3 regions of the Sporosarcina sp. resist genome follow, and region 1 is predicted to be linked to each of the others. Evidence: a T-box and tRNA genes for the amino acid it is inferred to sense, from the RefSeq annotation. Region 1 holds a T-box; the other regions hold tRNA genes.
The links. The T-box of region 1 lies ahead of H7992_RS09990 (valine--tRNA ligase). A T-box ahead of a tRNA ligase gene usually reads a tRNA of that ligase, here a tRNA-Val.
Positions count from the first base shown of each region.

Region 1 (10,367 bases):
CCGATTATACCCGCGGAAGACAGTTTGTCATTCAAATTATCGGACCGATTATACATCCTTGCGATTAATAATACGAGAAGAAACGGGATGCCTATCAAAAATATCGCATGATTACCAAATTGCAAATTTAAAAAATAAAGGGATATGCTAAACGGAAGTAACAACATTGTAGAAGCAAAATCCCATCCAACAAACTTTTCTCTAAATGAATAGATGCCAATTTCAAAATATAAATAGAGTTGCATCAAAACACTATTTATAACCGAATAACTAATCGCGTAAACAAGCCCGAATAGACAGATGTCCAAAAAATCTGTCGACCCTATTACTCCACCTGCATAATGAAATAGAGTTCCACTTGCTAATGAGACAAGTGTAAAAATAAGCGAATTCACAAAAAAACGATGCAAAAGCGGCAAATCTGATTTCGTGCTAAATACTAGGATAAGCAGTGCAATCTGCATAAAAGCCATTTCCGCGAATACACCGTATTGAAAAAAAATGGTGAAGGTAATCCAGCGTTCAAATGAAACTGTGATCTTTTTCAATTGCAAAGGCATTATCATCGTCACGAATAGCAGCGCAAACAAAATGCTCAAATTCAGCCATTCTATTTCTATTGAAGGAAATAACCTGAATGCAAGAAAGATGCCAGGAGGAACGATAACAATCCACGCTATTAAAGTGCTAATCTGAAACCTTTTAGATATCTCCATTTCCCCTGGCACTACCTTTCATTAATTCATTTCACATATTCAGCAACTCTATTTCGCCCTGCCTGTTTGGCTCCTAAATAAAGTGCACGATCCGCATTGCGCAAAAGCGTCAGCACTTCATCCGTATCAATTGGAGCCGATGAAACACCGATACTCGATGTAATACGGACGACTAGCGGATGCTTATCCTCAACTAGATCTGGAACGATCGTAAAATCATGTTCACCAATTTCAGCGCGTAGACTTTCAGCGAATTCCACAGCTTCCTTTTTTGCAATACCAGGCAAAATGTAAACGAATTCCTCTCCTCCATAGCGGCCAACTGTCCCACCAATAGGGAGTTCAGCTTCAAGTCTCTTTGCAAGCATACCTAAAATATCGTTCCCACTTTGATGCCCATACGTATCATTCACTTGTTTAAAATGATCAATATCAAGCATAACGACTGAAAGATTTTTTATTGCGTTGTTTTTAAGCCTGTCCATCTCATACGTTAACCGTTCCTCCAGATACCTATAGTTATAAAGTCCAGTTAACGCACAACGCTCATTTTTTGTAACTGCTTCTTGCATATAGCGTGCTTTTTCCACCGAAACAGTGAAATAGGAACATAGTAAGTCTAAGATTTTCAATTGATAGCCATCAAAGAATGCCTTCTTTTCTGAGGCCAAAAACAAAACTGCCTCGATTTTCTGGTTCCGTGAAATTGGGACACAAAGTATACTTTGCATTCCATTAGGCGAATAATCTTTTGAAATCGATTCCCACTCTTTCCTTTCCGAATAGATGATTGGCTTGTTTTGTTCAAGAACTGATCCCGCAATTCCTTGTCCCGCAGATAAAAGGGCAAAATCGATATCAATGAATTTATCATGTTCATAGGAACGGAGGAGCTCTAGCCAACCATCCTGATGGTCAAAAAGATACGTATACTCTGCATCAAACATGTCCGACACTTCCATGACGAATTGGTCAATTACAGCCTTTTCCGTTAATAATTCCGAAAGGCCGTTACCAATATCCCCTGCTTGCTGCAAGTCAGTATTAATTTTTTCCGAATTATTATAAAGGCGGACAATTAATGAAATAAAGAAAAAAGGAATTCCTATTAAGAAAAAGGAACCTGTCCCGACAAGTTGCAATAAATAATAGAACGTAAGTGATAAGGGAAGAACAGCAATGATCATCGCATAGTCGGACAATAGGTCTTTTGAAAAGAAAGGGGACTCAACCTTTTGGTAAACCGCATATAACTTCAGCACCACGTCGTTGAATGCTGTATGAATGAATTGATAGCAGAATACCGCAATAATAACTGGCCAAAATTCAATTGAGCCGATTTCCCCACCCACCATCTCAAAAATGATTGCAGCAATAATCGATAAAAAAATAAAAAGCGTCGAGTTAATGAAAAAACGTTGTAACAATGGTAACTTACTCGGTAATGCTAATAGGATTGCAAGGATTGAAATTTGCATGACGATTATTTCGATAAAGAGTCCGTACATTAAAAAAGCGGGCACAGTCACCCAGAGTACTAGGAATATCGGTATATCATTCCTTAATATCGGAAAATAGGTTGTAAGGAATCCGAATACCATAAAAACCGCCACGTACATCCAGTTTACTTGCACTGGAGGATAATTTAAAAAAACATAAATCAATCCAGTTGGAACGGTCAATAACCACAAAATAAAATAACGAATAGTGGACCTATTTGCAACCTTCATTACATTATCCACTCCCAATTAAATAAGTCAGAAAAGGTAGAAGTCTTCAAAAGTTTATCAGACCAAAATACATTTGTCACTATTACCCAAAAAAAGTTTTTGAGCAATTAATTTGTGTCATAGTCCATTAGACTGTTCAGTAGGTATAGTGAACCTGTTACTATTTTCTTTTTATTTCTATCTGTAGATAGTATTATAGTATTACTTTCAGCCATTGTCACCTTTTTTTCTTCATGGTGGCAATATTCCATTAACTCCCCACCAGTTGCCGCTTGAGGATGCGAAAACGTCAGGAAGGTAAATGATGCCGCCACCGGGATGAGCTCATTCAGCATTTTCTCGATGTCTTTCCCTTTTAGCATCCCAATAACGAAGTCCACTTTCTCCCCCGGGAATTCCGAGCGAATTGTCGCCACTAACACTTTTGCAGCTGCTGGATTATGTGCCCCGTCAACGAAGACACCTGGTGATATTTCTTGGAAGCGATGTGCGAGTTGCGTGATAGCAACTGCCCTAGAGACCGCCTCTTCAGCAAGCTGAATGCCCGCCACAAGAAGTGATTGAATCGCAACCGCGGCATTTACACCTTGGTGTAGCCCTTTCATCTTTCGTTCAGCCAACTGGAACGTTTCGGTTCCGTTAAACACATCATCCAACATCCAAAACTGCTTACCGTACGTGAAAAGCGGACTCCCTTGTCGATTTGAACTAGCTTGGACGACCTCAACTGCTTCTTTAGGCAATGGACCTATTACGACAGGTATTCCATTTTTTATAATACCTGCTTTCTGCTCCGTCACGGCCGCGACTGTTCCTCCGAGAAATGCGGTATGTTCGAGCGCAATCGAAGTAATCACAGCAACGAGCGGCACCACCACATTCGTACTGTCCAGCAAGCCACCCATACCCGTTTCTAGTAATACATAATCCGGTCCAATCCTTCCAAATGTTAGGAATGCTGCAACAGTTAGTAATTCAAAATCTGTCAGTAGCCCACTTACCCCAGCCTCTTTAATCGCCCGAAATGATTTATCTAGTTCCTCTCCTGTTATCGCATCGCCATTAATACGTATCTGATCATGTATATCGATAATTGCAGGCGATGAAAAGACCCCCGAAGAAAACCCATGCTCTTTTAAAATCGCCTCCATAAATGCTATTGTCGAACCCTTTCCATTTGTCCCCGCAACGTGGATGACTTGTAATTTCCTTTCCGGATTCCCCACCTTAGACAACGCTTCTTGCACCGCATCTAGGCCAGGTTTTATTGAATTGTCACTATCAATTCCCCATCGCTCTGTATAGACATTCATATTTGGAATCAAAACTATCCCTCCGTATGTTAGAATCTAGTTATCAAAAGTATATCATTTCCGGAGGGTTCCACATGCAAAGTTGTTGGATTATTTATAATGGAAGTTTAACGAGCGACAAATTCAAAGATCAAGCCGAGTTAATGAGGGAAGCGGCAGAACGCGCGGGTGTACGCGCTGAGCTTAAGAAAAATTATGAAGTAATGATGAATTTGAAAACGAATATAGAGATTCGTCCTGATTTCGTTGTTTTTCTAGATAAAGATATTCTTCTTGCGAATTTCCTGAAAAATGCGGGAATCCCTGTTTTCAATGATCCCGATGTCATTGAAACATGCGATAATAAAGCCATACAATATCTCGTGCTTTCGAAACAAGGCATTCCAATGCCTGAAACAATTATTGCACCGAAAGTGTATCCGAATTTCACAATTAAAGATTCAGGTTACTATGAACAAGTACTCAACCGTCTTGGATTACCGATGGTTATTAAAGAAGGTCATGGTTCATTCGGTATGAAAGTGTATTTGATTGAAACGGAAGAGCAGTTCTATGATAAAACGGATGAATTGCGCGGTATCGACTATGTATTTCAGGAGTTCATCGCAACGAGCAGAGGGCGTGATATCCGCGTAAACATTGTTGGAGGGGAGATTGTAGCGGCAATGTACCGTCACTCCGAAACTGATTTCCGTGCAAATATTACAAACGGCGGCGTTGCGACAGTAATCGAACTAACAGACGAACAGAAAGCGTTAGCGATACAAGCTGCGCACGCAGTCAGAGCGGAGTTTGCCGGTGTTGACTTATTGTTCGGTGACAACGAAGAACCGCTCGTTTGTGAGGTCAATGCGGCCGCCCACATCCGTAATATTTATAATGTGACTGGCATTAATGTTGCGGATGCGATGATCGCCTATATTTTGAGGAAGCTAGGTTGAAGGGCTACGTTTATTATTCAAAGGCAGAATCAGTTAGAAATCATGCGTTTATTGATGATTTGATAATCGAATCCGAGAAAATTGGTATTGAACTGCAATTATTGGTTGAAGATGAAAAACCAAAATCAGATGCAGATTTCATTCTTTTTAGAGATCGTAACTCAGAACGTGCTGCAACCTTTGAATTGGATGGTTTCCAGGTATTCAACCGAGCAGAAGTGAACCGAATTGCAAACGATAAATTGCGGACATTTGAACTTGCTACCCTGCTCGGCGTTCCAGCTGTGCCTACGCGAAGAATTCGTTCTATCGAAGAAATTAATTCGTATCCTTGCGTGTTGAAAACGGTTGATGGTCATGGCGGAAATGAAGTTTTTCTTTGTACTTCGGCTGCGGACGCGAAGTTGTTTTTCACCAAATTCCACGATCGAAAACTAATTGCCCAACCCTTCATCGAATCCGGTGCCCGAGATATACGTGTATTTATGATTGGCAATGAAGTTGTCGGAGCCGTAAAACGCACTGGCCATGGGACATTCAAATCAAACTACACACTTGGTGGCTCCGTCGAAAAATACATACTTTCCAGCTGGCAGGAAAAAGATGCGAAAACTATTTCCCGAGCAATAAAAAGCGATTATGTTGGAATTGACTTCTTGTTGTTGCCGGATGGCAGGTGGATGTTGAATGAGATTGAGGATCCTGTTGGTGCACGTTCGCTGTATATAACGCATGATTTTTCGGTGGCGATGAAATTAATGTTTTACATTAAGAATAAGCTTTCTTAAAATTGATTGATAAATCTTCAAGACGAAAAGCCCTAATCGCATAATTGCAATCAGGGCTTTTCGTTTTAAAATCAGATTTCCTTCAATTCCTGCATACGCCGCTCTACTGCCGCGTATTTTTCTAGATAGTCACTTTCTTTAGCTCGCTCTTCTGCAACCACTGCTTCAGGCGCTTTTGACATGAAACGTTCATTGGAAAGTTTGCCTTGAACGCGTTTTACTTCGCCTTGCCATTTCGCAAGTTCTTTTGTCAGACGTGCGAGCTCTTCGTCAATGTTCAAAAGACCTTCAAGTGGTAAGAACAGTTCTGCTCCTGTAACGACAGCTGACATCGATTTGCCTGGTGCTGTGATGTTGTTGCCTAGCGTTAATGTCTCAGGGTTACAGAATCGTTCGATATAGCTGCGATTTGCTTCCAACACGGCTACAGTTGCATCGTCTTTAGCTGAAATATAGAGTGGTACTTTTTTGCTTAATGGTGTATTTACTTCTGCACGGATATTACGTACTGCGCGGATGATATCCATCAGCAGTTTCATATCTGTTGCACGCGTTTTATCAGTAAGATCAGGATCTGCAACCGGCCATGCAGCGATTGTGATTGACTCGCCTTCATGCGGTAGGTTCTGCCAGATTTCTTCTGTAATAAACGGCATGAATGGGTGTAATAGACGCATTGTATTATCGAGTACGTATGCCAGTACTGAGCGTGTCATTTTCTTCGCTGTTTCATCTTCACCGTATAATGGCAGTTTCGCCATTTCGATGTACCAGTCACAGAAATCATCCCAGATGAAGTTATAAAGTGCACGGCCGACTTCACCGAACTCATAACGATCTGCAAGTTTCGTCACTTGGTCGATTGTTTCATTCAACCTTGTCAGAATCCATGCATCTGCAACGGATTTTTCACCAGTCAAATCTATTTCTTCGTAAGTCATGCCATCCATGTTCATAAGTGCGAAACGGGATGCATTCCAGATTTTATTGGCAAAGTTCCAGATGGCTTCAACTTTTTCAGTTGAGTAGCGAAGGTCCTGCCCTGGCGATGAACCGGTTGACAAGAAGTAGCGCAGTGCATCCGCTCCGTATTTTTCAATAACATCCATTGGGTCGACGCCGTTACCAAGTGATTTAGACATTTTACGACCATCTTCTGCACGTACGAGTCCGTGAATTAAGACGTCTTTAAATGGACGCTGTTCTGTAAATTCGATGCCTTGGAAGATCATCCGTGATACCCAGAAGAAAATGATGTCATAGCCCGTTACGAGTGCATCTGTTGGGTAATAACGTTTAAATTCTTCATTGTCGAGATCCGGCCAGCCCATTGTTGAGAACGGCCAAAGCGCAGATGAGAACCATGTATCAAGAACGTCATTGTCCTGGCTCCAGTTTTCACTGTCAGCAGGCGCTTCATGACCTACATGTATTTCGCCCGTTTCGTTGTGGTACCAAGCTGGGATGCGGTGGCCCCACCAAAGTTGACGCGAGATACACCAGTCATGGACATTTTCCATCCATGTTAAATACGTTTTTTCGAAACGGTCCGGGACAAAGTTTACTTTGTCTTCTGCTTCTTGTAATTTAATCGCTTCATTAGCAAGTGGCTGCATTTTAACGAACCATTGTGTTGATAAATACGGTTCAACGACAGCACCACTGCGTTCAGAGTGACCGACAGAATGATTATGTTCTTCAATGTTGAATAGAACAGCCATCTCCTGCAAGTCTTTAACGATTTCTTTACGGCATTCGAAGCGATCCATTCCTTCGTATTTACCAGCAAGCTTATTCATTGAACCGTCTTCATTCATCACAAGAACACGTGGAAGATTGTGACGGTTACCGATTTCAAAGTCATTCGGGTCATGTGCAGGTGTAATTTTCACGGCACCACTTCCAAATTCCATGTCGACATAATCGTCTGCAATAATCGGGATTTCACGGCCGACAATCGGTAATTTAACCGTTTTGCCGATTAAATGCTTGTAGCGCTCATCTTCAGGATGGACTGCAACCGCAGTGTCCCCAAGCATTGTTTCAGGTCGAGTTGTCGCAATTTCGATACTGCCCGTTCCGTCTGCTAGTGGGTAACGCATATGATAGAAAGCACCCTGTATGTCTTTATGGATAACTTCGATATCGGATATAGCTGTTTTCGTTGCCGGATCCCAGTTGATAATATATTCGCCACGGTAGATAAGCCCTTTGTTGTAGAGTTTAACGAAAACTTCCTGTACTGCTTTCGAAAGTCCTTCATCCAGGGTAAATCGTTCACGTGTATAATCAAGACCCAATCCAAGTTTCGCCCATTGCGCACGGATATGACCTGCGTATTCGTCTTTCCATTTCCATGTTTCTTCAACGAATTTTTCGCGGCCCAAATCATAACGTGTCGTTCCTTCTTCACGAAGTTTTGCTTCAACACGAGCCTGTGTCGCGATTCCCGCGTGGTCCATTCCTGGAAGCCATAGTGCATCATAGCCTTGCATACGTTTCATACGCGTCATGATGTCTTGTAGCGTTGTATCCCATGCGTGGCCTAGGTGAAGTTTACCTGTGACGTTCGGCGGTGGAATAACAATTGTATAAGGTGTTTTATCGCTTTTAGGTTGTGCTTCAAAGTACTTCCCTTTCAGCCACCATTCGTAACGACCTGCTTCAATTGTCTGTGGATCATATTTCGTCGGCATCGACGTGTTGTTTTCAGTTGACATGTTATTTCCTCCTTTATTTTTGGGTACAAAAAAACTCCTATCGCCTTAAAGGACGAAGGAGCTGTTCGCGGTACCACCTTTATTCGTGCACACAAAAGAGCTGTGCACCTCAAACTTCGATAACGGCTTCAAACCGGCTTCTGCTACTACGCTCAAAAATGTTTTTCTTTTTGAACACACTTTCACGGAAACTGCTCATGGGTTACATTCGGTAAATAATCGACAGGTCCTTTCAGCACTCGAACCCTCTCTTTAGTCTAATCCATTCACGTACTATCCCAATCATCGCATCCATATGCAATTGCAGTAATTGTAACGGAATAATCGGTTGCTCGTCAAGTATATAACGAAAGGATTGTGTTATGCGTAGAGGATATAACCCTTATTTACTTCCTCCCTGGCTTCGAAAATGTCGATTTTACGCTAAAGGAATCATTATCCCTATTTGCCTTTTTCAGTTGATACGATTATTGATCATACCGACGACAGGCGACTTTCTATTGTTCTGTTTCCTGTGTGGTTTAGCTTTCGTTCTTTACAAAAACATCATTTGAACGGTAGGCTGTCGTCGATATGCCATCCGTAAGCTCCGCAATGAACGACAGCACTTCGTCCATCTCGTCTAACGGAGTGCTGTCAATTGCTGCTACAATGGGCGCTGCAACCGCAACCGCTACTTGTACTTGCACTTCCTCAGCCTCTTCCACTATTGCAACCGCTTCTGTGTACGTACATTCTACATTCCAGACAACCCCATAAGTACCTTGTCCGTCTGATTTACCTGTTGCTTGCGTTGTTACAATCTCCAATGGGCTCTCTGCTACTGAAGGTAAGTCAATATTAAGCGGTACCGCGTATTCAAAATAACCATCCTTGCCATCCACTTCGACATCGTCAATGAGGATAAATGAATCGTCCCATTCCCCTGCCCTTAGCCCTTCACCGAATTCGACATTCGCCGCAATATGATAAATGCCTGTCAACCGGACTGAGTCTTCTGTACGCTCTTCAGTATACCTTGGCGTCACTGTGACTGACTGTACACCCGTCGGTACGCCAGCATGTTCTGGGAAATAGAAACTTTCCTCCATTGACCACTGTTTTTTCTCCATACCTGTTCCCTCCTTCTATTCCTTCACAAACAATTGTATGCGCGGCATGGTTACAATAGAAGATTAAATAGATTGAACGTAAATATCCTCCGACCAGTAAACTAGTCGGAGGATATTGTCTTTATTATTAAAACAAACATTACTATCGAATTCATATTTGAATTGACTAAGCTATTTTACGCGCGAAGTTTAGCAAATACCGTATGGAACGCTTCAATTGTCTTCTCAATATGCGCTTCTGTATGCGCAGTCGATAGGAACATACCTTCAAACTGAGATGGCGGAAGGAAAATACCCTCTTCAGCCATTAAGCGATAGTAATCAGCAAATAATTCAAGGTCAGCCGTTTTCGCTTTGTCGTAATTCGACACTTTTTCGTTGGTGAAGAAAAAGCCGATCATCGAGCCCGCGCGGTTTACTGTGTGCGGGATATCAAACTTTTCAGCCGCCGAACGGAAACCGGCTTCTAGCTGATCACCAAGTTTAATGAAGTGTTCATAAGATGCAGGCGTTAGTTTTTTCAACGTTTCAATACCTGCAGTCATCGCCAGTGGATTACCTGATAAAGTTCCTGCCTGATAAATCGTTCCTGCAGGAGCCATATTTTCCATAATTTCACGTTTCCCTCCATATGCACCAACTGGAAGGCCGCCGCCAATTACTTTTCCGAGACATGTAATATCCGGCGTCACACCGTAATAACCTTGTGCGCAATTATAGCCAACACGGAAGCCCGTCATTACTTCATCAAAAATAAGAAGCGTGCCGTTTTTCTCTGTCAACTCACGCAATCCTTCAAGGAAACCTGGTTCAGGTGGGACAACACCCATATTACCCGCGACAGGCTCAACAATAATTGCCGCTAAGTCGTCACCAAATTCTTGAATTGCGACTTTAATGCTTTCTAAATCGTTATAAGGAACAGTGATTGTGTTTTTCGCAACCGATTCAGGCACACCTGGGCTATCTGGTAGGCCAAGTGTCGCAACGCCAGAACCCGCTTTAATGAGCAGTGAGTCAGCGTGACCGTGGTAACAGCCTTCAAAT
Region 1 covers NZ_CP060287.1:2,012,516-2,022,882, reverse strand. The annotation lists gene H7992_RS10015 (sensor domain-containing diguanylate cyclase) at 1-716, opposite strand, end outside; gene H7992_RS10010 (sensor domain-containing diguanylate cyclase) at 743-2,446, opposite strand; gene H7992_RS10005 (bifunctional folylpolyglutamate synthase/dihydrofolate synthase) at 2,554-3,771, opposite strand; gene H7992_RS10000 (ATP-grasp domain-containing protein) at 3,834-4,700, shown strand; gene H7992_RS09995 (ATP-grasp domain-containing protein) at 4,697-5,488, shown strand; gene H7992_RS09990 (valine--tRNA ligase) at 5,560-8,208, opposite strand; T-box leader at 8,254-8,503, opposite strand; gene H7992_RS09985 (hypothetical protein) at 8,730-9,320, opposite strand; gene hemL (glutamate-1-semialdehyde 2,1-aminomutase) at 9,497-10,367, opposite strand, start outside.

Region 2 (10,367 bases), 830 kb from region 1:
AAATGTAGCCGGTTTTTCCACATGAATTGCATGTCCAGCATGTTCTATCGTTTCGTGGCGGACATTAGGGAAATCCCTCTGCATTTCCCGGGAAATATTTACGAACTTCGTGTCGAGTTTTCCCGTTATGAGCAAAACCGGAAGATTGACTGTTCCTAGGCTCTTCCAATAAGAAGCTTGGCTACCTGTTCCAATACCACGTAAGCTGTTCGCAAGGCCTATTTCACTCTGACTAAGCCGTTCATTCCTCACTGCCAGCTGCTTTTCTTCCGACAAAGTCTTCTGAGACGCGAACAAGGGAATATTTCCCCAGAAATCGATGAATGCCGGCAATCCGTCCCTTGTGATTCTGTCTGCCAGCCGCCTGTCAGCTGCTTGTCGTTCTTCTCTTTCCACTTCCGTCTTCAATCCTGGAGAAGAACTCTCGAGAATCAATGACGAGACCCGCATTGGATGTCGCACCGTATAAGCCAGTGCAATACGTCCCCCCATTGAATAGCCAACTAAGATGAATTGATCAAGAGAAAGCTCAGTAAACAGTTCCTCAAGGTCCTCTACTTGCTGATCCATAGAGTAGCGGCCAATGTCTTCCGGAATAGTCGATTTGCCGTGTCCCGTCAAATCGACAGCTATTGTCTGGTAGTTACCTTTTAGCAACTTTGTAATTTCACGCCATGATGTGGTGCTCCCCGTAAAACCATGTAGAAATACGATGACAGGTAGATTTTCTCCACCTTGGATTTCCACATGCATATTAATTTCACGTATACAAATAGTCTTTTCATTCATTACGATCAAGCCTGTCCGTGATTTGCTTCCATAGGTCTCGGTGCGCTTTCACATTCGCTTGACGATTCGTGAACACTTCGATAATACGCACTGGTTTTTCCTTCGCTTTATCGAGCTCCATTCCGAACTCTTCTGGCGTGTGGATTGCCGCATACTGCGCATCATACATCGCAGCAATGTGGCCGAATGTTAAGCCTGTTGGTGTGCCAAACAGCTCTTCGAAATGATTACCTGCATCAGCTTGCGGAAGGTACGAGAATATTCCACCCCCATCGTTATTAATAATGACAATGGTTAAATCTGCCTCGTGGAAACGAGTAACAATTAATCCGTTGATATCATGCAAGAACGATAAATCGCCAATTAACAGCCATGTTGGACGCTTTCTTGCCGCCTGGATACCGAATGCTGTCGATACAACACCATCGATACCATTCGTCCCGCGATTCGCAAAAATTTTAATATCCTTATCCGTCTTCCTGAAGAACGTGTCTACATCACGGATTGGCATGCTGCTGCCACTTACGAGGTCGCTCTCTGTGGGAAGGTGCTCAAATAATGTTTTTGCAAATATCCCTTCATCGCCAGCAACACCCTCATACTTATTTGTAATCGCTGATGCCGCCTCATTCGCCATTGTCCACAACTCTGTATAAGATGTCTTCGGTTTATCCACAATAATTTTCATGACTGTTTCGGATGAAGTCTGGATATGATGCGTAACGACACCGAGCGAATCCCTAAATTCCGGCGATTCATCCACCGCTATAACTGTAGCTGGTCTTACTTTTTTCAAGTAAAGCGAAAGCGGCTTCGCTACTGGCTGTGCACCAAAACGAATGACAGTATCAGGTACGACTTTCTCTTTGAATGCATCACTTTTTAATAGCGCATCATAATGATCAATACAGAGCGCTATGCATTGTTCAGGTACTTCCGTGCGAAGATTTGATAGCGGATCGCATAATACTGGCCATTCCAGTGCTTTGGCAAAGTTCCAAAATGCTGCTTTATCGAACCCTATCGGCATTTCACCAGCAATGATGAAGCCTTTTTCCGACGTTGCAAGCAACTGTGAAATTTGTTGGGCAGTAGATGCATCCAAACTGTCTACACTTTTAAATCGTTTTTTGAAAGTCATTTTCGGCGTTTCCCGATTAAAATCGATCAGAAGTGGTTCCCGGAACGGCACATTTAAGTGAACGGGTCCGCGTGGAGCTGTAGTCGCAACTGACAGTGCACGGCTAATATGGCGATCAATAAAGTCTTCGATATCCGGATTGTTTTCAGCAAGTGGGAAATCTACACTATATTTCACATGCTTACCATACATTCGAATTTGATCGATTGCCTGTGGCGCACCGACTTCCCTTAATTCATGCGGACGGTCAGCCGTGATAACAATAAGAGGAATACGCGCATAATACGCTTCTGTTATAGCAGGATGATAATTCGATGCTGCAGTACCTGACGTACAGAGAAGGACGACAGGATTATCGGATGCCTTCGCCAAACCTAATGCAAAGTAGGCAGCCGATCGTTCATCGACTTGCATATAGACATCAAGGCCTTTTGTTGAAGCGAAAGCGTAAGCCAGTGGTGTCGAACGAGAGCCTGGACTAATAACTACCGTTTTCACATCAGCCATCATCAAAGCAGCAGTCATTCTACGAACATAATCAGTCAAAACTGTACGGTTATCCATTCAGTTTTCCTCCAAGCGCCCGCATAACCGGTCTGAATTTCACCCATGTTTCATCGTATTCTTTATCTGGTTCAGAGTCTGCCACAATTCCTCCACCTGCGTATAAGTACGCACTATTGCCGTCAAGAAGTGCGGAACGGATTGCCACAGCGAATTCACCATTTCCAGCAGTATCTGTCCAACCAATTGGTCCAGCATAATAACCCCGATCCAAGTTTTCCTCAGAACGAATCATTTCCATCGCTATATCAGTTGGGACACCGCCTAGCGCCGGTGTCGGGTGAAGTGCTTGAACCAAACTAAAAATATCAGTTCCTTGTTCAACTTTTCCTTCAACTGGCGTAAACAAATGCTGAATATCACGGACTTTCATCAGTTTCGGTACTTTCGAAATTTTGATGTCTGTGCAAAATGTCTTAAACACTTGTGAAATCATATTAACGACATATTGATGCTCTTCTCGATTTTTTCTATCTTCAAGAAGTTCATCGCCAAGTTCGCGGTCTTCAGTTGCCGACTTGCCTCGTTTAATGGAACCCGCAACACATGCCGAATACGCACGGCCATTTGATATTTCAATTAAACGTTCAGGTGTAGCACCAAAAAATAATTGGCCGTCTTTTTGCAATCCAAAGTGATAACTTTCCTGCTGTTCATTTGATATATGATGAAGTGCAGTGACAGCCGGCACGTCATCTGCAAAGTTTAGTTTAACCGAACGTGCAATTACTACTTTTTCAGCTTCACCATTGTTAATTTTCTTTGTGACATCTGCAACGGTTTCCAGATAATGTTCTTTCGAAAGTTCCTCTATTGACACAACTTCCGGTTTTGTAAGCAGAGCGGATTCCTCGACTTGCGCGATATGAATTAGACGGTCTCTTTCATCCCTTAACTTCTCAAACTGTTCTGCCCCATCGTTGCTTTTTGTTACGAGGTTAATGGAAATTTCTGTCTTACCATTCGTAATCGACAACTGGAAAGAAGGTACAACGAAATGGGCCGATGGAAATGCATCCCACTCTGATTGCTTAACACTTTTCGGATCAAACGAGAAACCTCCAAAAAGAACAGGTTCCCGATCATTTTCTTCTTTAATAAGCGAACTACATAATTTTTTCCAACTTGTTGAAATATGTGTGAAACGATCATTCGTTCCATCACTTGTTAATACCGTAGCATGTCCAATACCAACAAGCGTTAAAGTTTTATCTGCATTTTGCCAATAGAAACGTTCATCTTTGTAACACGAATCTCCTGCTTCAAAAAACGCAAGTGGTGAGATTCTCCCCGCATCGACAGTTTCTGTAAAAAAACGCAGCTCATTCTGCCTAACATTTAATTGAGATTCACGGGTAGCGGTCAACTTCCGATTCATTATTTTCCCTCCGTACATTCATTCGACTGATTTAAAACAATACCTATAGTCTATCATACCGAATCAATGTCGTTTCAGCACATAATAAGCAGTCCATATGTTCACTCCACCCATTTTGGAGTACAATAGATAGGGTCATTAAAAGGATAGGGAGAGAGCCAAATTGCAACAGACAATAAAAGCGGATAAAGGCTGGCGTATTTGGTGGCAGCTTACACGTCCACATACACTAACGGCAGCCTTTGCACCTGTATTTCTCGGTACCATGATTGCACTAACTTACGGAAAATTACATTTTCCTTTATTCATCGCCATGCTCGTCGCGAGTGTTTTCATCCAAATGGCAACGAATATGTTCAATGAATATTATGATTTTAAAAGAGGACTTGATACAGAACAGTCCATTGGGATCGGCGGTACAATCGTCCGTAATGGTGTAAAACCAAAAACCGTGTTGAATCTTGCCTTTATGCTTTACGGGATTTCCGTCCTTATTGGTATCTATATATGTATGGAAACCTCATGGATGCTCGCAGTCGTCGGGATCCTGTCAATGATGGTAGGCTACTTTTATACTGGAGGACCGTATCCTATCGCCTACACGCCATTTGGAGAACTGTTTTCCGGTGTTGTCATGGGAATGTTACTTATCCTTATTGCGTTTTATATCCAGACAGAAACAGTAACGACAGAAGCGGTTCTGCTATCTATCCCAAGTATGTTGCTAGTCGCAGGTATTATGCTAGCAAATAATATACGTGATTTAGAAGGCGATAAGGAAGGCGGACGAAAAACACTCGCTATTCTTGTGGGCCGCTACAACGCAATTACAATCCTAATGCTATTTTTCATTATTTCCTATGGCTGGATTATTGCAATGATTCTCTTCGGTCATCTTACTCCATGGGCACTGCTTGTATTTCTTAGTGTCAAAAAGCCGATTGGAGCGATTACTGTGTTCCGAAAAAATCACATCCCAATACATGTGATGCCTGCGATGAAAAACACTGCAGTTACGAACACTTTATTCGGCTTACTATTAGGGATCGGAATACTCATTGGGCATCTGCTCTAACTAATAAAAAAAAGCGTAAAGCCTCGATTTAACTCGAAGCTTTACGCTTTTTCTGATTTATATGTTTAGATGGAACGAAATAAAGGAAAGTTAAGTAACGATAGTCAACAATCTGTACTTTTGTTTATTAAGTACGGTGTGTATGTGCAGACTAATGCCATTACTAAAAAGGACGTGACAAAACTTGTTGAACGATAAACAAAAAGCCACTCTAAAAAAAGAACTATATGAAATGAAGGATCACTTAACAAAAACAGAAGAAGAAACAGATATTAAGGAAAGTGCACAAGAAGCTGCCGGCGAGCTATCGATGTATGACAATCATCCCGGTGATATGGGTACAGAACTGTTTGAAAGAGAGAAAGACATGGCTTTAAACGTTCATGCTGGCTCTGAATTAGATAAAGTAGAAAGCGCCTTACAAGCGATGGTGAACGGTTCTTATGGGAAATGTGAAGTGTGCCAAAAAGATATACCATTTGGGCGACTTGAAGCAGTTCCTTACACAACCCTTTGCATCGACCATGCGACTGAGCAAGAAATCCCCAATGATCGACCTGTCGAAGAAGATACGCTTACCATGGCCAACCCAAATTCATTTTCCGGAGCGGCCCGGGATGGCGAAGACAGCTTTCAGGAAATCGCAAAATCTGGAACATCAGAAACCCCTTCCGATTTCAGCGGAGATCACGATGACTACAATACGTTATACGACAGCGGAATTTCAGATGGTGCAACCGAAGAATTTGAAGAATTCACAGGAACCGATATAAATGGAAAGTCACGCGGTTTCATCAGGTCCGATGCCTCAGAGAAATATGAAGCGGAACTGGATGATGAAGGAATCGAATCCCCTCTCGGAGATATTCCTTATCATGAAAAAGATAGTTATATAGAGGATCAGAAGAAGTGAAAAGAAACACCATAGGCCATTGCTTATGGTGTTTCTTTTCAGGATATTTTAGCTCACGTATGTTAATTAACCAAAATTAACCAGTAAATGATTTAATCAAACACTAGGCGCTGCGTGTGCAGTTGCCTTTGAGTTGCCTTTGAGTTGCCTTTGAGTTGCTTTAGATAGAACGACCTCTTTACTATTATCGAGATATCTTGATGTGTAGGGATGCGACTTCGTAGCACCCTACACATTTTTCGGGAATCGTTTGGTGGTTATCCATCCGTTGCTCTCCAAAGGCATAAGTACACGAAATGCTTGAGCTTTTTGGGACGAAAGAATAGCGGGGCTTCTTAACTGGATAAAAGCCGCCAAAGATATTATTTTGGCGGCTGAAGTCTTCTCCATAGTCTTGTCTTTTTTATTTAAGAATGAAACAGAACTCCTACCAATATCGCTTCGACGCTGGATGGTCTATATGAGAAAGAGCATTTCATTAGCTGTGATGAAATCTGCAACCTGGAGTACGTCTTTCTTGACTATAAGTAGTATCAACTAGTAATCACCTTATAATCTCGGCATATACATCTCAAAATCACATTTCTCTCGATAATGAACACCCTAGTGCAGGCGCGGCAAAGGGGTCGCCGAAGCCGTGAGACTGGATGCGAAGCGATATCCAGGCTTACGGTGAAAGGCATCCCCAAAGCGTCAAGCGTTCTACAATCCACACCCCTAATTACAACTCTCTCCTTATTGAGCGCCACAGTAGATTCAATGGGATTCTTTAATTCAACATATATAGTGAGAATTTAAGTGAACTAGAAAACTATATATAAACAAATTAAAAAGTAGCTTTACAAGTTCATTAAGAACTTGTAAAGCTACTTTTATGTATGACCCCTACGGGATTCGAACCCGTGATACCGCCGTGAAAGGGCGGTGTCTTAACCGCTTGACCAAGGGGCCAAATTATATATGGCGGAGAAGGAGGGATTCGAACCCTCGCACCGCTTTCGCGATCTATACCCTTAGCAGGGGCACCTCTTGAGCCGCTTGAGTACTTCCCCATATATAAATGGCTCCGCAGGTAGGACTCGAACCTACGACCGATCGGTTAACAGCCGATTGCTCTACCACTGAGCTACTGCGGAATGGTGGGCCTAAATGGACTCGAACCATCGACCTCACGCTTATCAGGCGTGCGCTCTAACCAGCTGAGCTATAGGCCCTTTTTGGAGCGAGTGAAGGGAATCGAACCCTCATCATCAGCTTGGAAGGCTGAGGTTTTACCACTAAACTACACTCGCATAACAATGGTGGCTCAGGACGGAATCGAACCGCCGACACAAGGATTTTCAGTCCTTTGCTCTACCGACTGAGCTACTGAGCCACGTATTTAGTTTACATTAAGTCGTTAACTTATTCTAAACCTTATAGTATTAATAAAAATGGCGGTCCCGACCGGGATCGAACCGGCGATCTCCTGCGTGACAGGCAGGCATGTTAACCGCTACACCACGGGACCATTTGGTTGCGGGGACAGGATTTGAACCTGTGACCTTCGGGTTATGAGCCCGACGAGATACCACTTCTCCACCCCGCGACAACAATATAAGTACTATTTAATTTCACCACTAGTTAAAAATGGAGGAGGTAGAGGGATTCGAACCCCCGCGGGATTTGACTCCCCTGTCGGTTTTCAAGACCGATCCCTTCAGCCGGGCTTGGGTATACCTCCATGGCTGTATATAATAGTGGTGGACCTTGCAGGACTCGAACCTGCGACCGGACGGTTATGAGCCGTCTGCTCTAACCAACTGAGCTAAAGGTCCTTTAAGATGGCGGCAGAGGGGATCGAACCCCCGACCTCACGGGTATGAACCGTACGCTCTAGCCAGCTGAGCTACGCCGCCAGGATCTTTATTGAAATTGTGTTGGTGGAGCCTAGCGGGATCGAACCGCTGACCTCCTGCGTGCAAGGCAGGCGCTCTCCCAGCTGAGCTAAGGCCCCATTATAGCTGGCAATTATTAAAGCACAAATCTACTTAAAATGGTATATTCTTTAAGCGGCGAATCTGCTTAAAAAGCTTAATGGTCGGGAAGACAGGATTCGAACCTGCGACCCCTTGGTCCCAAACCAAGTGCTCTACCAAGCTGAGCTACGTCCCGAAGAATTATAAAGTTTAAAAACATAATGGTGCGCCCGGCAGAAGTCGAATCCACAACCTCCTGATCCGTAGTCAGGTGCTCTATCCAATTGAGCTACGAGCGCATATAAGTGAAAAGTTATTAATGCCGAGAACCGGAATCGAACCGGTACGGTAGTCACCTACCGCAGGATTTTAAGTCCTGTGCGTCTGCCAGTTCCGCCACCCCGGCAAAAATATGGAGCGGAAGACGGGATTCGAACCCGCGACCCCGACCTTGGCAAGGTCGTATTCTACCACTGAACTACTTCCGCATTATAAGTGCGGGTAAAGGGAGTCGAACCCCCACGCCCGAAGGCACTAGATCCTAAGTCTAGCGCGTCTGCCAGTTCCGCCATACCCGCAATATAAATTATGACACTAAGTCATAAAAATGGTGAGCCATGCAGGATTCGAACCTGCGACCCTCTGATTAAAAGTCAGATGCTCTACCAACTGAGCTAATGGCTCGAAAAGTGGTGCCGGAGAAAGGACTTGAACCCTCAACCTACTGATTACAAGTCAGTTGCTCTACCAGTTGAGCTACTCCGGCTAATAGTTTTCATTATAAATAAAATGGTGGAGGATGACGGGCTCGAACCGCCGACCCCCTGCTTGTAAGGCAGGTGCTCTCCCAGCTGAGCTAATCCTCCTGGGTATAAGTGCGACAAACTTCAGTTGTTCGTCCTATTCATAAACCTATGTAATAATTGTTACAAGACCGGCGACGTCCTACTCTCACAGGGGGAAACCCCCAACTACCATCGGCGCTGAAGAGCTTAACTTCCGTGTTCGGGATGGGAACGGGTGTGACCTCTTCGCAATCGTCACCAGACTTGTATGGTCTTTTCTCAAAGACAATAATTATTATAACATATCATCTAATTAATTGCAAGTACTTTTTTTATGAACGGTACTTATTCGTTCAAAACTGAATAAAACAGACATTGTGCTACACAGAATCAGGGTAATCAAGCCCTTTTCAAAATTGGTTAAGTCCTCGATCGATTAGTATCCGTCAGCTCCACACGTCGCCGTGCTTCCACCCCAGACCTATCAACCTCATCTTCTTTGAGGGATCTTACTTACTTGCGTAATGGGAAATCTCATCTCGAGGGGGGCTTCATGCTTAGATGCTTTCAGCATTTATCCCGTCCATACATAGCTACCCAGCGATGCCTTTGGCAAGACAACTGGTACACCAGAGGTATGTCCATCCCGGTCCTCTCGTACTAAGGACAGCTCCTCTCAAATTTCCTGCGCCCGCGACGGATAGGGACCGAACTGTCTCACGACGTTCTGAACCCAGCTCGCGTACCGCTTTAATGGGCGAACAGCCCAACCCTTGGGACCGACTACAGCCCCAGGATGCGATGAGCCGACATCGAGGTGCCAAACCTCCCCGTCGATGTGGACTCTTGGGGGAGATAAGCCTGTTATCCCCGGGGTAGCTTTTATCCGTTGAGCGATGGCCCTTCCATGCGGAACCACCGGATCACTAAGCCCGTCTTTCGACCCTGCTCGACTTGTAGGTCTCGCAGTCAAGCTCCCTTATGCCTTTGCACTCTACGAATGATGTCCAACCATTCTGAGGGAACCTTTGGGCGCCTCCGTTACTCTTTAGGAGGCGACCGCCCCAGTCAAACTGCCCGCCTGACACTGTCTCCTGCCCCGATAAGGGGCATGGGTTAGAAGTCCAATACAGCCAGGGTAGTATCCCACCAACGCCTCATCCGAAGCTAGCGCTCCGGAATCCAAGGCTCCTACCTATCCTGTACAGGCTGCACCGGAATTCAATATCAGGTTACAGTAAAGCTCCACGGGGTCTTTCCGTCCTGTCGCGGGTAACCTGCATCTTCACAGGTATTATAATTTCACCGAGTCTCTCGTTGAGACAGTGCCCAGATCGTTACGCCTTTCGTGCGGGTCGGAACTTACCCGACAAGGAATTTCGCTACCTTAGGACCGTTATAGTTACGGCCGCCGTTTACTGGGGCTTCAATTCGAAGCTTCGCTTGCGCTGACCTCTCCTCTTAACCTTCCAGCACCGGGCAGGCGTCAGCCCCTATACTTCACCTTGCGGTTTTGCAGAGACCTGTGTTTTTGCTAAACAGTCGCCTGGGCCTATTCACTGCGGCTCTCTCGGGCTTTAACACCCTACCAGAGCACCCCTTCTCCCGAAGTTACGGGGTCATTTTGCCGAGTTCCTTAACGAGAGTTCTCTCGATCACCTTAGGATTCTCTCCTCGCCTACCTGTGTCGGTTTGCGGTACAGGCACCTCCCGCCTCGCTAGAGGCTTTTCTTGGCAGCGTGAAATCAGGGACTCAGGGATAAA
Region 2 covers NZ_CP060287.1:1,183,386-1,193,752, reverse strand. The annotation lists gene menH (2-succinyl-6-hydroxy-2,4-cyclohexadiene-1-carboxylate synthase) at 1-789, opposite strand, end outside; gene menD (2-succinyl-5-enolpyruvyl-6-hydroxy-3-cyclohexene-1-carboxylic-acid synthase) at 782-2,494, opposite strand; gene H7992_RS05955 (isochorismate synthase) at 2,487-3,872, opposite strand; gene H7992_RS05950 (1,4-dihydroxy-2-naphthoate polyprenyltransferase) at 4,036-4,947, shown strand; gene H7992_RS05945 (TraR/DksA C4-type zinc finger protein) at 5,132-5,860, shown strand; tRNA gene H7992_RS05940 (tRNA-Glu) at 6,740-6,811, opposite strand; tRNA gene H7992_RS05935 (tRNA-Ser) at 6,822-6,912, opposite strand; tRNA gene H7992_RS05930 (tRNA-Asn) at 6,922-6,996, opposite strand; tRNA gene H7992_RS05925 (tRNA-Ile) at 6,998-7,074, opposite strand; tRNA gene H7992_RS05920 (tRNA-Gly) at 7,079-7,152, opposite strand; tRNA gene H7992_RS05915 (tRNA-Phe) at 7,160-7,235, opposite strand; tRNA gene H7992_RS05910 (tRNA-Asp) at 7,295-7,370, opposite strand; tRNA gene H7992_RS05905 (tRNA-Met) at 7,374-7,448, opposite strand; tRNA gene H7992_RS05900 (tRNA-Ser) at 7,491-7,583, opposite strand; tRNA gene H7992_RS05895 (tRNA-Ile) at 7,601-7,677, opposite strand; tRNA gene H7992_RS05890 (tRNA-Met) at 7,685-7,758, opposite strand; tRNA gene H7992_RS05885 (tRNA-Ala) at 7,781-7,856, opposite strand; tRNA gene H7992_RS05880 (tRNA-Pro) at 7,938-8,014, opposite strand; tRNA gene H7992_RS05875 (tRNA-Arg) at 8,041-8,117, opposite strand; tRNA gene H7992_RS05870 (tRNA-Leu) at 8,139-8,224, opposite strand; tRNA gene H7992_RS05865 (tRNA-Gly) at 8,232-8,306, opposite strand; tRNA gene H7992_RS05860 (tRNA-Leu) at 8,315-8,396, opposite strand; tRNA gene H7992_RS05855 (tRNA-Lys) at 8,427-8,502, opposite strand; tRNA gene H7992_RS05850 (tRNA-Thr) at 8,509-8,584, opposite strand; tRNA gene H7992_RS05845 (tRNA-Val) at 8,609-8,684, opposite strand; rRNA gene rrf (5S ribosomal RNA) at 8,751-8,866, opposite strand; rRNA gene H7992_RS05835 (23S ribosomal RNA) at 9,020-10,367, opposite strand, start outside.
Region 2: it has a tRNA-Val gene. The T-box ahead of H7992_RS09990 (valine--tRNA ligase) is inferred to sense a tRNA for this amino acid. The anticodon was not compared.

Region 3 (10,367 bases), 1.3 Mb from region 1:
TTCAAAATCGGCAACTTCATTATTTTCACTTATACGTTCAGGTGTCACCGACTTTGGAATAACGATGAGATTATTTTGCAAATGCCATCTGATAATAACTTGCGCAGGTGTTTTACCGTACTGTTCGCCGATAGTAAGAAGCGTTGGTTCTGCAAGTAGCTTCCCACGTGCAAGCGGTGACCAAGACGTCACAGCAATTCCATTCTCTTCGCAAAACGCACGGAGCGGTTCCTGTGTTAGATACGGATGGAGTTCAATCTGGTTCACCATTGGCGCAACATTTGCTTTTACAAGGATTTTTTCAAGATGATGGGCATGATGATTGGAGACACCTGTTGTACGGATCAGTTTTTCGTCATACAACCGTTCAATCGCTTTATAAGTGTCGACATATTTTTCTGACACAGGCCAATGTGTCAAATATAGATTCAAATAATCTAAGCCTAGTTTCTTCAATGAAGTCTCGAATGCGCGGAGTGTCCCGTCATAGCCCTGATCAGTATTCCATACCTTCGATGTGATGAACAGCTCTTCCCTTGGAACACCAGAGTGACGGACCGCTTCCCCCGTTTCCCTTTCATTCTCATAGATTGCCGCTGTGTCAATTGCGCGATATCCTGTTTCTATTGCGTATGTAATTGCTTCGACAGTCTGACCCGGATCCGTCATCTTATAGACGCCAAGTCCTAATTGTGGCATTTTCACACCATTTGCTAGCTCAAGTGTTCCGTTGAATCGTTTTGTCATTTGAATTTCCCCTTTCGAAACTTATTCTTTAATTGTACAAGCGGCATTCGAATATTACGAATTACCTGATTGCATTTCAGAGTTGAATTTTAACGTAAAAACGAATATTATTGTAAATGTACTTCATTTCGTTCGTATTCTGAAAGGAGATTTACATTGTTTCATTTAAAAAAACATAATACCACTGTGAAAACGGAAGTATTGGCAGGTATGACAACTTTTTTGACAATGGCCTATATTGTCATCGTCAATCCGATTATTCTTGCTGACGCCGGCGTACCATTTGAGCAAGTATTCATTGCGACAATTATCGCTGCGGTTATCGGTACACTTTGGATGGCACTTTTCGCCAATTATCCAATTGCAATTGCACCAGGAATGGGATTGAATGCTTATTTTACATCGGTTGTTCTCGCATCTGATGGTCAACTCGACTACATGACTGCTTTTTCTGCAGTATTCATAGCTGGATTAATATTTGTTCTGTTGTCCTTGACTTCTTTCCGTGAAAAATTAATTGAATCAATTCCTGAGAGTCTAAAGCTCGGGATTACAGCTGGGATAGGGTTATTCATCGCCTTTATCGGCTTGCGTCTTTCTGGACTCGTCGCTCCACATGAGGCGAACCTTGTTAAGCTTGGCGACCTTACGTCTCCGCCCGTTCTACTCGCTTTGTTCGGCCTTCTCGTGACGGTTATTCTTATGACTTTGAATATCTATGGTTCGATTTTCATTGGAATGGTTCTAACCGGAATTGTCGCAGTCTTTACGGGTCAGCTCAAATTTGAAGGTGCCTTATGGAAAATGCCTCAATTGCCGGAAGGGATTCTTGTTTGGAATCCGATTACTGCATTCGGTGACGTCATTTCACATGGTTTGTATGGGGTGGTTTTTGCCTTTCTCATCGTTACCTTGTTCGATACCACCGGCACGATGATTGGCGTTGCAAAACAGGCTGGCCTTATGAAAGGCAATAAGCTGCCACGTGCACGTCATGCATTACTTGCAGATTCTGTTGCAACAACATTCGGATCGATGTTCGGTACGAGCCCAACAACGGCGTACATCGAATCTTCATCTGGTGTTGCAGTAGGTGGCCGGACAGGATTGACATCACTGACTGTCTCTATCCTCTTCCTTGTCGCGGCATTTTTCGGTCCACTCGTCAGTACATTGTCTGGTGTATCTGCAATCACAGCTCCTGCTTTGATTATCGTCGGAAGCTTGATGATTGGCGCAGTGAAAGATATTGATTGGGATTCATTCGATGAAGCATTCCCAGCATTCCTCGTTATTCTAACAATGCCACTCACATCGAGCATTGCGACAGGAATCGCTCTTGGTTTCATCACATACCCGCTATTGAAAGTTGTGAAAGGGAAAGGAAAACAAGTTCCTATCCTGTTATATATTTTCGCAGTACTGTTCACCTATCAGCTGCTCTATTTACCACATTAAAAAATACCCTTCCGTTAGTATTCGGAAGGGTATTTTTTACATATTGATTTAGCGTCTAGAAGTGATAGCTGACATTACGAGCGCTCCTGCAGTTAGTAGGTGCATGAACCAGCCAATGAACGGAATAGCACTCACTATGCTCGTTACGAGACCTAGGATGGGTGCTGCCTTACCCTGCATGTCCCGAATTGAAAGCAGTAACGTAATTGCATGTAAAACGAACATGACACCCAGCACTGAATATCCGGAGCTTATAACAAAAACTCCTCCAATGATTGGAATTGCAAGAAAACCTTCTGCAATTGCCGTGATCCATTTCATTCCTGTCGAGTAATTTTTCATACTATATTCTACCTCCATATTATTTAAGTCGTTATGTTATATACGGACAAGCCGACAAAAAGTTTCATTTTTCTTGGCTCTGTCACAATTTTTCCTGACGGTCGTTTCAATTCCATTTAAAATAGGGTATACTTAACGAAGCTACTAATGAATTTACAGGAGGTACCTATCATGACAGTAATTCTAATTATAGGTGTTTGCTTTGCATTCCTATCTGCAATTTTCACAGGCGGATACGATGATAAACCGGGCAAGGTTAAGATACCTGGCCTAAAAAAATAACAATAAGTAAAACGGGACATGCCTTCAGGCTGCCCCGTTTTTTTATACCAATCCTGGATAAGATTGTTGCCTAAGCGCTTCATATATAAGTATCGCCGCCGTGTTCGATAAATTAAGCGACCGAATGTTGTCGTTCATCGGGATTCGTAGACACCGTTCTTTATTCTCCTCTAAAATTTCTTCAGGAAGTCCGCTCGTCTCTTTACCGAAGACGAAAAATATATCTGTTGCTCCATCAGAATAATCGAATGCAGTATGAGTCCTTTCACCGTGTTTTGTCAAAAAGTAAAAAACAGCATCGGGATTCGCCGCGAATAGCTCACGAATTCCTTCATGATATGTAATATCGACGTGCTCCCAGTAATCGAGCCCCGCACGTTTCAACATTTTGTCATCCGTCGAAAATCCAAGCGGTTTCACAAGATGAAGTTTCGCTCCTGTTCCTGCGCATGTCCTTGCAATATTCCCTGTGTTTGCAGGGATTTGTGGTTCAAATAACGCTACGTGTATGGCCATCTCAGTGATTCCTCCAATTAAACTTTTTCTTACTATAGATTTGTTGAAATATAGAACCCCATTGAATTTACTTCTGCTGCCTCTTGTAAGGAGCCTTCGTTTAGTTTATATAGGCATTCATTTCTTTAATATATAAGTATCCGCTGCCTTTTCTAATTCAGCACGCACTTCCGGATCTTCCTCTTTCGATAATGCTTCCTTAATCGCTACATATCCTTCTTCCAAACCAATTCGACCAAGTGCCCATGCAATCGTACCACGAATGACGGGTCTCGGATCGTTCTCTAACATACTGATCAATTCTGGTACCGCAGACTCCTCCTTGAAATGTGCGAGTGCAATAATTGCATTTCGCTGAATCGGATTTTTTCCGCGCCAAGATCCTGATACATGTCCAAATTTCTCTTTAAATTCTCGATTCGACAGCCTGAGCACTGGTTGAAGAAGCGGCTTCGCCAGTTCAGGGTCTGCTTGGAATGCTTGCTGATGCAAATTATGCTTTCCTTTATTTTTCGGACATACCGTTTGACATGTATCACACCCGTATATCCGATTACCAAACTCCGCACGAAATTCTTCCGGAATTGGCTTTTTCGACTGTGTAAGGAAAGCAATACAACGCTGCGCATTTAATTGGCCTCCCTGAATCAATGCACCAGTTGGACATACGTCAAGACAAAGTGTGCAATCCCCACATTCATCTTCCATTGGAACGTCCGGCGCAAAAGGGATATTGGTAATCATTTCACCCAGGTACACATACGAACCGAATTCCGGCGTAATTATTGAACAGTTTTTTGCCGACCATCCAATCCCCGCCCGTTCTGCAACAGCGCGGTCTGCAAGCTCACCCGTATCTACCATCGAGCGAACCTTTGCCTCAGGTGCATGTTCCAGTATAAATTCCTCAAGCAGTCTCAGCTTCTCACGAAGGACCGTATGATAATCTGTCCCCCACGATGCACGACAAAAAATGCCCCGTCGCTCACCTTTTTTTCCTCTCGGAGAATCTGCCATTTTGGATGGATAAGCTACAGCAATTGCAATAATGCTTTCTGCTTGATCAAGCAAAAGAGCAGGTTCTGTCCGTTTATCTAAATCCTTTTCTTCAAAACCCGACTGATAGCCTAGTTCTTGCTGCCGCTTCAAGCGGTTTTTCAACTCACGAAATGGTGCAGCTGTTGTAAAACCAATTTTGTCGATGCCGATTGACTCCGCATAGTCCCTCACTGACTGTTGCAACTGAACAGCATTCACACTGTATCGCCTCCACTATGCTACTATTGAATTAAACTATATAAAGGGTGAAGTCATTGATTATTGAAATGGATATGAAGCTTTTAGGTGCCGTACCCGGATTAAAATTGGGCATTAACCATTATACCAAAATTACAGTGTCAGAATCGCCTCAAATGCTAAAAGGAAAATTGCAATTATTCCAAGAGCAACTTTTCTTTGAGCTGGAGAACAAGTCCGTCCCCGAATTCCCTGGCATTAAAGAATGGCGTACTGTGTGGAAAGCACTTGGCGCAGACCCTAATCGATACCGTCATTCTACAGAAGCACTTATGCGCCGGATTAAGAAGCAAAACTACATCGATCCATTCCACAATGCTGTCGACTTGAATAACTTCTTTTCCTTGCAGCACGAAATTCCAGTAGGCATCTATGACCTCGAAAAAATTGTCGGCGATATAGTCGTTACTTCAGGGACAGAAGAGGATGGATATGATGGATTGAATGGTCGTTTTAATTCATTACAAAACATTCTACTGTTAAAAGATGATTATAGCCCATTCGGTAGTCCATATGTCGATTCTATACGTAGCGCTGTAACAGAAGATACGACAGACGCGTTACATATCTTCTTCCTACGCCCGTCCATGGATGCTACTGAAGCGTTTGAACTGACAACAGCATGTGGGAACATGTTTACTAGTCTTAGTGGTGGAGATGTTCGTTCATATGTTTTGCACGAGGGACAAACTTCCATTATAGTTGACTGACAATGTTTCTAAATGGGGGGAATGAACAAGTGAGCAACATAACACTCGCTGAAGCTGTAAAATTAAAAAGTGTTTTAACAAAACGAATTCATGAGCTTGAAGATGAAATGAGACGCGTAGCCTTTACGAATGTAGAAAAAGGCAACACCCCTGATCAAGGACCACGTAGCCTTAAAATCGTAGAAATAGAATTGGATGAAGTCCGTTTAGATAGTCGAGTGCTCGACCGTCTCATGTATCGTGCCAATATCGATAATGAAATCGAGTTCCAAGGGCAACAACTTGCGATTGTCGAAGCGATTGAACTTGCCATACAATTGCGTGCAAAAGCCCGCTTTTACAAAGAACTCTCTATGGCAGAAAAAGAAGAGATTCAATACGGCTACTCTGAAGGTACGGTCGTATACCGTGTTGCTTTATTCGATCCTGAGGATTATCGGGTGAAATCATTGCAAACAGAAAAGGATGCACATAAGTTATCTAATTCTATTAATGCAAAAAACTATTCGATTGTCTTGAAATTTGATGATACGAAGTACTTTTAATGCCCTTGGAAAGGTGAGACTCCTCTCCAGGGCATAGAGTAGGGATCAATCCAATTTAAATTGCAGGCAAACCAATAACCTGTCACCATTTACTTTGTGACCAATCCCCAATGACCAACCAAGGCAATTGCAATGGACAACCCAAACTAGTGTCATCGGATCCCCTCTATGAAAATCGCTCCTTACGCTTCGGCGGTAAGGAGCGATTTTGTTTACTACCCATTTTTGAAGCGCTGTGTTTTCTCACAATCGATTAGTAACGTCCAGGTTCCACTCTCTAGAAAACTTGTGCCACCAAGTTTATCAAGTCGACTTTTCCTGATGAAATGCCTCTTACTCATTTTCTGCAATATGCTTCAGAGCTCTTGCTCGACTCACAATAAAGTTTCTCATATAGCTTTCCAAAAACAACTTATCCGCAATAACACCAATCACTCCACAGGGTGATCTATATTGAAATCTGTCAATCATCAGAGTGCCATTATCCTTCTCAATAAACTCATGAATATGGTGAAAAGATTGGAATGCTCCTTTCACCATTATGTCTTCAAACATATACGGTATATCCATCACCGTTACTTTGGCAGTTAGTCTTTGTCTTATACCGAAATGAACGGCCTCCCATGTAACAATATCCCCGGCCAGCAATAAACCTGTTGTCACCCCACCGACAGCCTTCTCTTTCGTCCCCTCTGTTGTACGGGTATGAATATCCACGTCTCGTGCAAGATCAAAGCAACGTTCTACCGAGGCTTGAATGAACTCCTGGTGTTCAATTAATGGCATAATGTTTCCCCTACTCTCTATTCTTTTATCTAAATATATATTGAAATAAAGAATTAAATTACATTGAATTCTTTAAAGTGCTAGGGGTAGCCAAAGCCCACGTTCGCTCAGTTAAGTCAACTTATATAGTAGAAATTAAACACAAAAAAACACAACCGAAGTTGTGTTTTTCATCTGATACCCGAGGCCGGACTTGAACCGGCACGCCTTACGGCATCGCATTTTGAGTGCGACGTGTCTGCCATTCCACCACTCGGGCATAACACTATTTAGTTTACGAACAACGATACATAAGAAAATTGGAGGCGGCAACCGGAATCGAACCGGTGGTAAGGGTGTTGCAGACCCATGCCTTACCGCTTGGCTATGCCGCCGTAGATGATGGAGCGGAAGACGGGATTCGAACCCGCGACCCCGACCTTGGCAAGGTCGTATTCTACCACTGAACTACTTCCGCGAAACTGGGGTAGCTGGATTCGAACCAACGAGTGACGGAGTCAAAGTCCGTTGCCTTACCGCTTGGCTATACCCCAAAAAGATAAATGGGGCGACTGAAGGGAATCGAACCCTCGAGTGTCGGAACCACAATCCGATGTGTTAACCACTTCACCACAATCGCCATGATATCTAGTTTGTTTTAATTGAATATAAAATGGGGCGACTGAAGGGAATCGAACCCTCGAATGTCGGAACCACAATCCGATGTGTTAACCACTTCACCACAATCGCCATGATATATAAGTTTGTTTTAATTGGATAGATAAATGGGGCGACTGAAGGGAATCGAACCCTCGAGTGTCGGAACCACAATCCGATGTGTTAACCACTTCACCACAATCGCCATAATATTAGATTATACTAAAAAAAATGGCAGGGGCAGTAGGAATCGAACCCACATCAAAGGTTTTGGAGACCTCTATTCTACCGTTAAACTATGCCCCTAAAACTGGTGGTGGGGGGCGGATTCGAACCGCCGAACCCGTAGGGAGCGGATTTACAGTCCGCCGCGTTTAGCCACTTCGCTACCCCACCATATAGGTGTAAATGGTGCCGGAGAAAGGACTTGAACCCTCAACCTACTGATTACAAGTCAGTTGCTCTACCAGTTGAGCTACTCCGGCACAAATATTAAAATGGTGGCTCAGGACGGAATCGAACCGCCGACACAAGGATTTTCAGTCCTTTGCTCTACCGACTGAGCTACTGAGCCACATATTTGGTTTACATTAAGATATTAGCTTATTCTAAACCTTATAGGAAAAATAAAAATGGCGGTCCCGACCGGGATCGAACCGGCGATCTCCTGCGTGACAGGCAGGCATGTTAACCGCTACACCACGGGACCATTTGGTTGCGGGGGCAGGATTTGAACCTGCGACCTTCGGGTTATGAGCCCGACGAGATACCACTTCTCCACCCCGCGACAACAATATAATGTATTCATTTGATAATGAGCTAATCATTTACATGTCAGCTATATGATCTGCTGCATCATGATAAAATTTGGTTGCGGGGGCAGGATTTGAACCTGCGACCTTCGGGTTATGAGCCCGACGAGATACCACTTCTCCACCCCGCGACAATAGTATTTATATAATTAAATATATGGAATTTTATTCAAGCGGTGAATCTGCTTAAAGAAATTAATGGTGGAGGATGACGGGCTCGAACCGCCGACCCCCTGCTTGTAAGGCAGGTGCTCTCCCAGCTGAGCTAATCCTCCTGGGTAAAATTGCGATAAGCGGCGCATCTCTTTGTCAGCTTCATTCGCTCAGTCAGTCACGTACTAATGTACGCTCCTTGCTTCTCCCAATTTCAACGAGAGTATGCTATGCTCGAATTACTGAATTAAAGTCAACGTGCTTAATGATGAATTTCTGAAAAGTTATGGTGACCCCTACGGGATTCGAACCCGTGATACCGCCGTGAAAGGGCGGTGTCTTAACCGCTTGACCAAGGGGCCTTAATTTATCATTTATATGAATCTGGCGGAGAGCAAGGGATTTGAACCCTTGAAACAGCGTTAGCCGCTTACATGATTTCCAATCATGCTCCTTCGGCCACTCGGACAGCTCTCCTAAATGGCTCCGCAGGTAGGACTCGAACCTACGACCGATCGGTTAACAGCCGATTGCTCTACCACTGAGCTACTGCGGAATAATATTAAGAACATACATTAAGTATCTTCTTTTGGACTAACAGACCAGCGACGTCCTACTCTCACAGGGGGAAACCCCCAACTACCATCGGCGCTGAAGAGCTTAACTTCCGTGTTCGGTATGGGAACGGGTGTGACCTCTTCGCAATCGTCACTGAACTATTTTCCACAAGACAAGACTAATTATATCATGTCTTGTTGTTACTTGCAAGCGTTTTTACAAAATAATTAATTTTGTTCGCTCAAAACTGAATAAAACAGACATTGTGCTACACAGAATCAGGGTAATCAAGCCCTTTTCAAAATTGGTTAAGTCCTCGATCGATTAGTATCCGTCAGCTCCACACGTCGCCGTGCTTCCACCCCAGACCTATCAACCTCATCTTCTTTGAGGGATCTTACTTACTTGCGTAATGGGAAATCTCATCTCGAGGGGGGCTTCATGCTTAGATGCTTTCAGCATTTATCCCGTCCATACATAGCTACCCAGCGATGCCTTTGGCAAGACAACTGGTACACCAGAGGTATGTCCATCCCGGTCCTCTCGTACTAAGGACAGCTCCTCTCAAATTTCCTGCGCCCGCGACGGATAGGGACCGAACTGTCTCACGACGTTCTGAACCCAGCTCGCGTACCGCTTTAATGGGCGAACAGCCCAACCCTTGGGACCGACTACAGCCCCAGGATGCGATGAGCCGACATCGAGGTGCCAAACCTCCCCGTCGATGTGGACTCTTGGGGGAGATAAGCCTGTTATCCCCGGGGTAGCTTTTATCCGTTGAGCGATGGCCCTTCCATGCGGAACCACCGGATCACTAAGCCCGTCTTTCGACCCTGCTCGACTTGTAGGTCTCGCAGTCAAGCTCCCTTATGCCTTTGCACTCTACGAATGATGTCCAACCATTCTGAGGGAACCTTTGGGCGCCTCCGTTACTCTTTAGGAGGCGACCGCCCCAGTCAAACTGCCCGCCTGACACTGTCTCCTGCCCCGATAAGGGGCATGGGTTAGAAGTCCAATACAGCCAGGGTAGTATCCCACCAACGCCTCATCCGAAGCTAGCGCTCCGGAATCCAAGGCTCCTACCTATCCTGTACAGGCTGCACCGGAATTCAATATCAGGTTACAGTAAAGCTCCACGGGGTCTTTCCGTCCTGTCGCGGGTAACCTGCATCTTCACAGGTATTATAATTTCACCGAGTCTCTCGTTGAGACAGTGCCCAGATCGTTACGCCTTTCGTGCGGGTCGGAACTTACCCGACAAGGAATTTCGCTACCTTAGGACCGTTATAGTTACGGCCGCCGTTTACTGGGGCTTCAATTCGAAGCTTCGCTTGCGCTGACCTCTCCTCTTAACCTTCCAGCACCGGGCAGGCGTCAGCCCCTATACTTCACCTTGCGGTTTTGCAGAGACCTGTGTTTTTGCTAAACAGTCGCCTGGGCCTATTCACTGCGGCTCTCTCGGGCTTTAACACCCTACCAGAGCACCCCTTCTCCCGAAGTTACGGGGTCATTTTGCCGAGTTCCTT
Region 3 covers NZ_CP060287.1:735,546-745,912, reverse strand. The annotation lists gene H7992_RS03705 (aldo/keto reductase) at 1-747, opposite strand, end outside; gene H7992_RS03700 (NCS2 family permease) at 904-2,205, shown strand; gene H7992_RS03695 (hypothetical protein) at 2,254-2,547, opposite strand; gene trmL (tRNA (uridine(34)/cytosine(34)/5-carboxymethylaminomethyluridine(34)-2'-O)-methyltransferase TrmL) at 2,872-3,345, opposite strand; gene queG (tRNA epoxyqueuosine(34) reductase QueG) at 3,463-4,602, opposite strand; gene H7992_RS03680 (B3/B4 domain-containing protein) at 4,659-5,351, shown strand; gene H7992_RS03675 (hypothetical protein) at 5,381-5,896, shown strand; gene H7992_RS03670 (SRPBCC family protein) at 6,230-6,682, opposite strand; tRNA gene H7992_RS03665 (tRNA-Leu) at 6,861-6,941, opposite strand; tRNA gene H7992_RS03660 (tRNA-Cys) at 6,983-7,056, opposite strand; tRNA gene H7992_RS03655 (tRNA-Gly) at 7,065-7,139, opposite strand; tRNA gene H7992_RS03650 (tRNA-Gln) at 7,144-7,215, opposite strand; tRNA gene H7992_RS03645 (tRNA-His) at 7,226-7,301, opposite strand; tRNA gene H7992_RS03640 (tRNA-His) at 7,336-7,411, opposite strand; tRNA gene H7992_RS03635 (tRNA-His) at 7,448-7,523, opposite strand; tRNA gene H7992_RS03630 (tRNA-Trp) at 7,551-7,624, opposite strand; tRNA gene H7992_RS03625 (tRNA-Tyr) at 7,630-7,714, opposite strand; tRNA gene H7992_RS03620 (tRNA-Thr) at 7,728-7,803, opposite strand; tRNA gene H7992_RS03615 (tRNA-Phe) at 7,817-7,892, opposite strand; tRNA gene H7992_RS03610 (tRNA-Asp) at 7,952-8,027, opposite strand; tRNA gene H7992_RS03605 (tRNA-Met) at 8,031-8,105, opposite strand; tRNA gene H7992_RS03600 (tRNA-Met) at 8,187-8,261, opposite strand; tRNA gene H7992_RS03595 (tRNA-Val) at 8,330-8,405, opposite strand; tRNA gene H7992_RS03590 (tRNA-Glu) at 8,571-8,645, opposite strand; tRNA gene H7992_RS03585 (tRNA-Ser) at 8,669-8,760, opposite strand; tRNA gene H7992_RS03580 (tRNA-Asn) at 8,765-8,839, opposite strand; rRNA gene rrf (5S ribosomal RNA) at 8,884-8,999, opposite strand; rRNA gene H7992_RS03570 (23S ribosomal RNA) at 9,146-10,367, opposite strand, start outside.
Region 3: it has a tRNA-Val gene. The T-box ahead of H7992_RS09990 (valine--tRNA ligase) is inferred to sense a tRNA for this amino acid. The anticodon was not compared.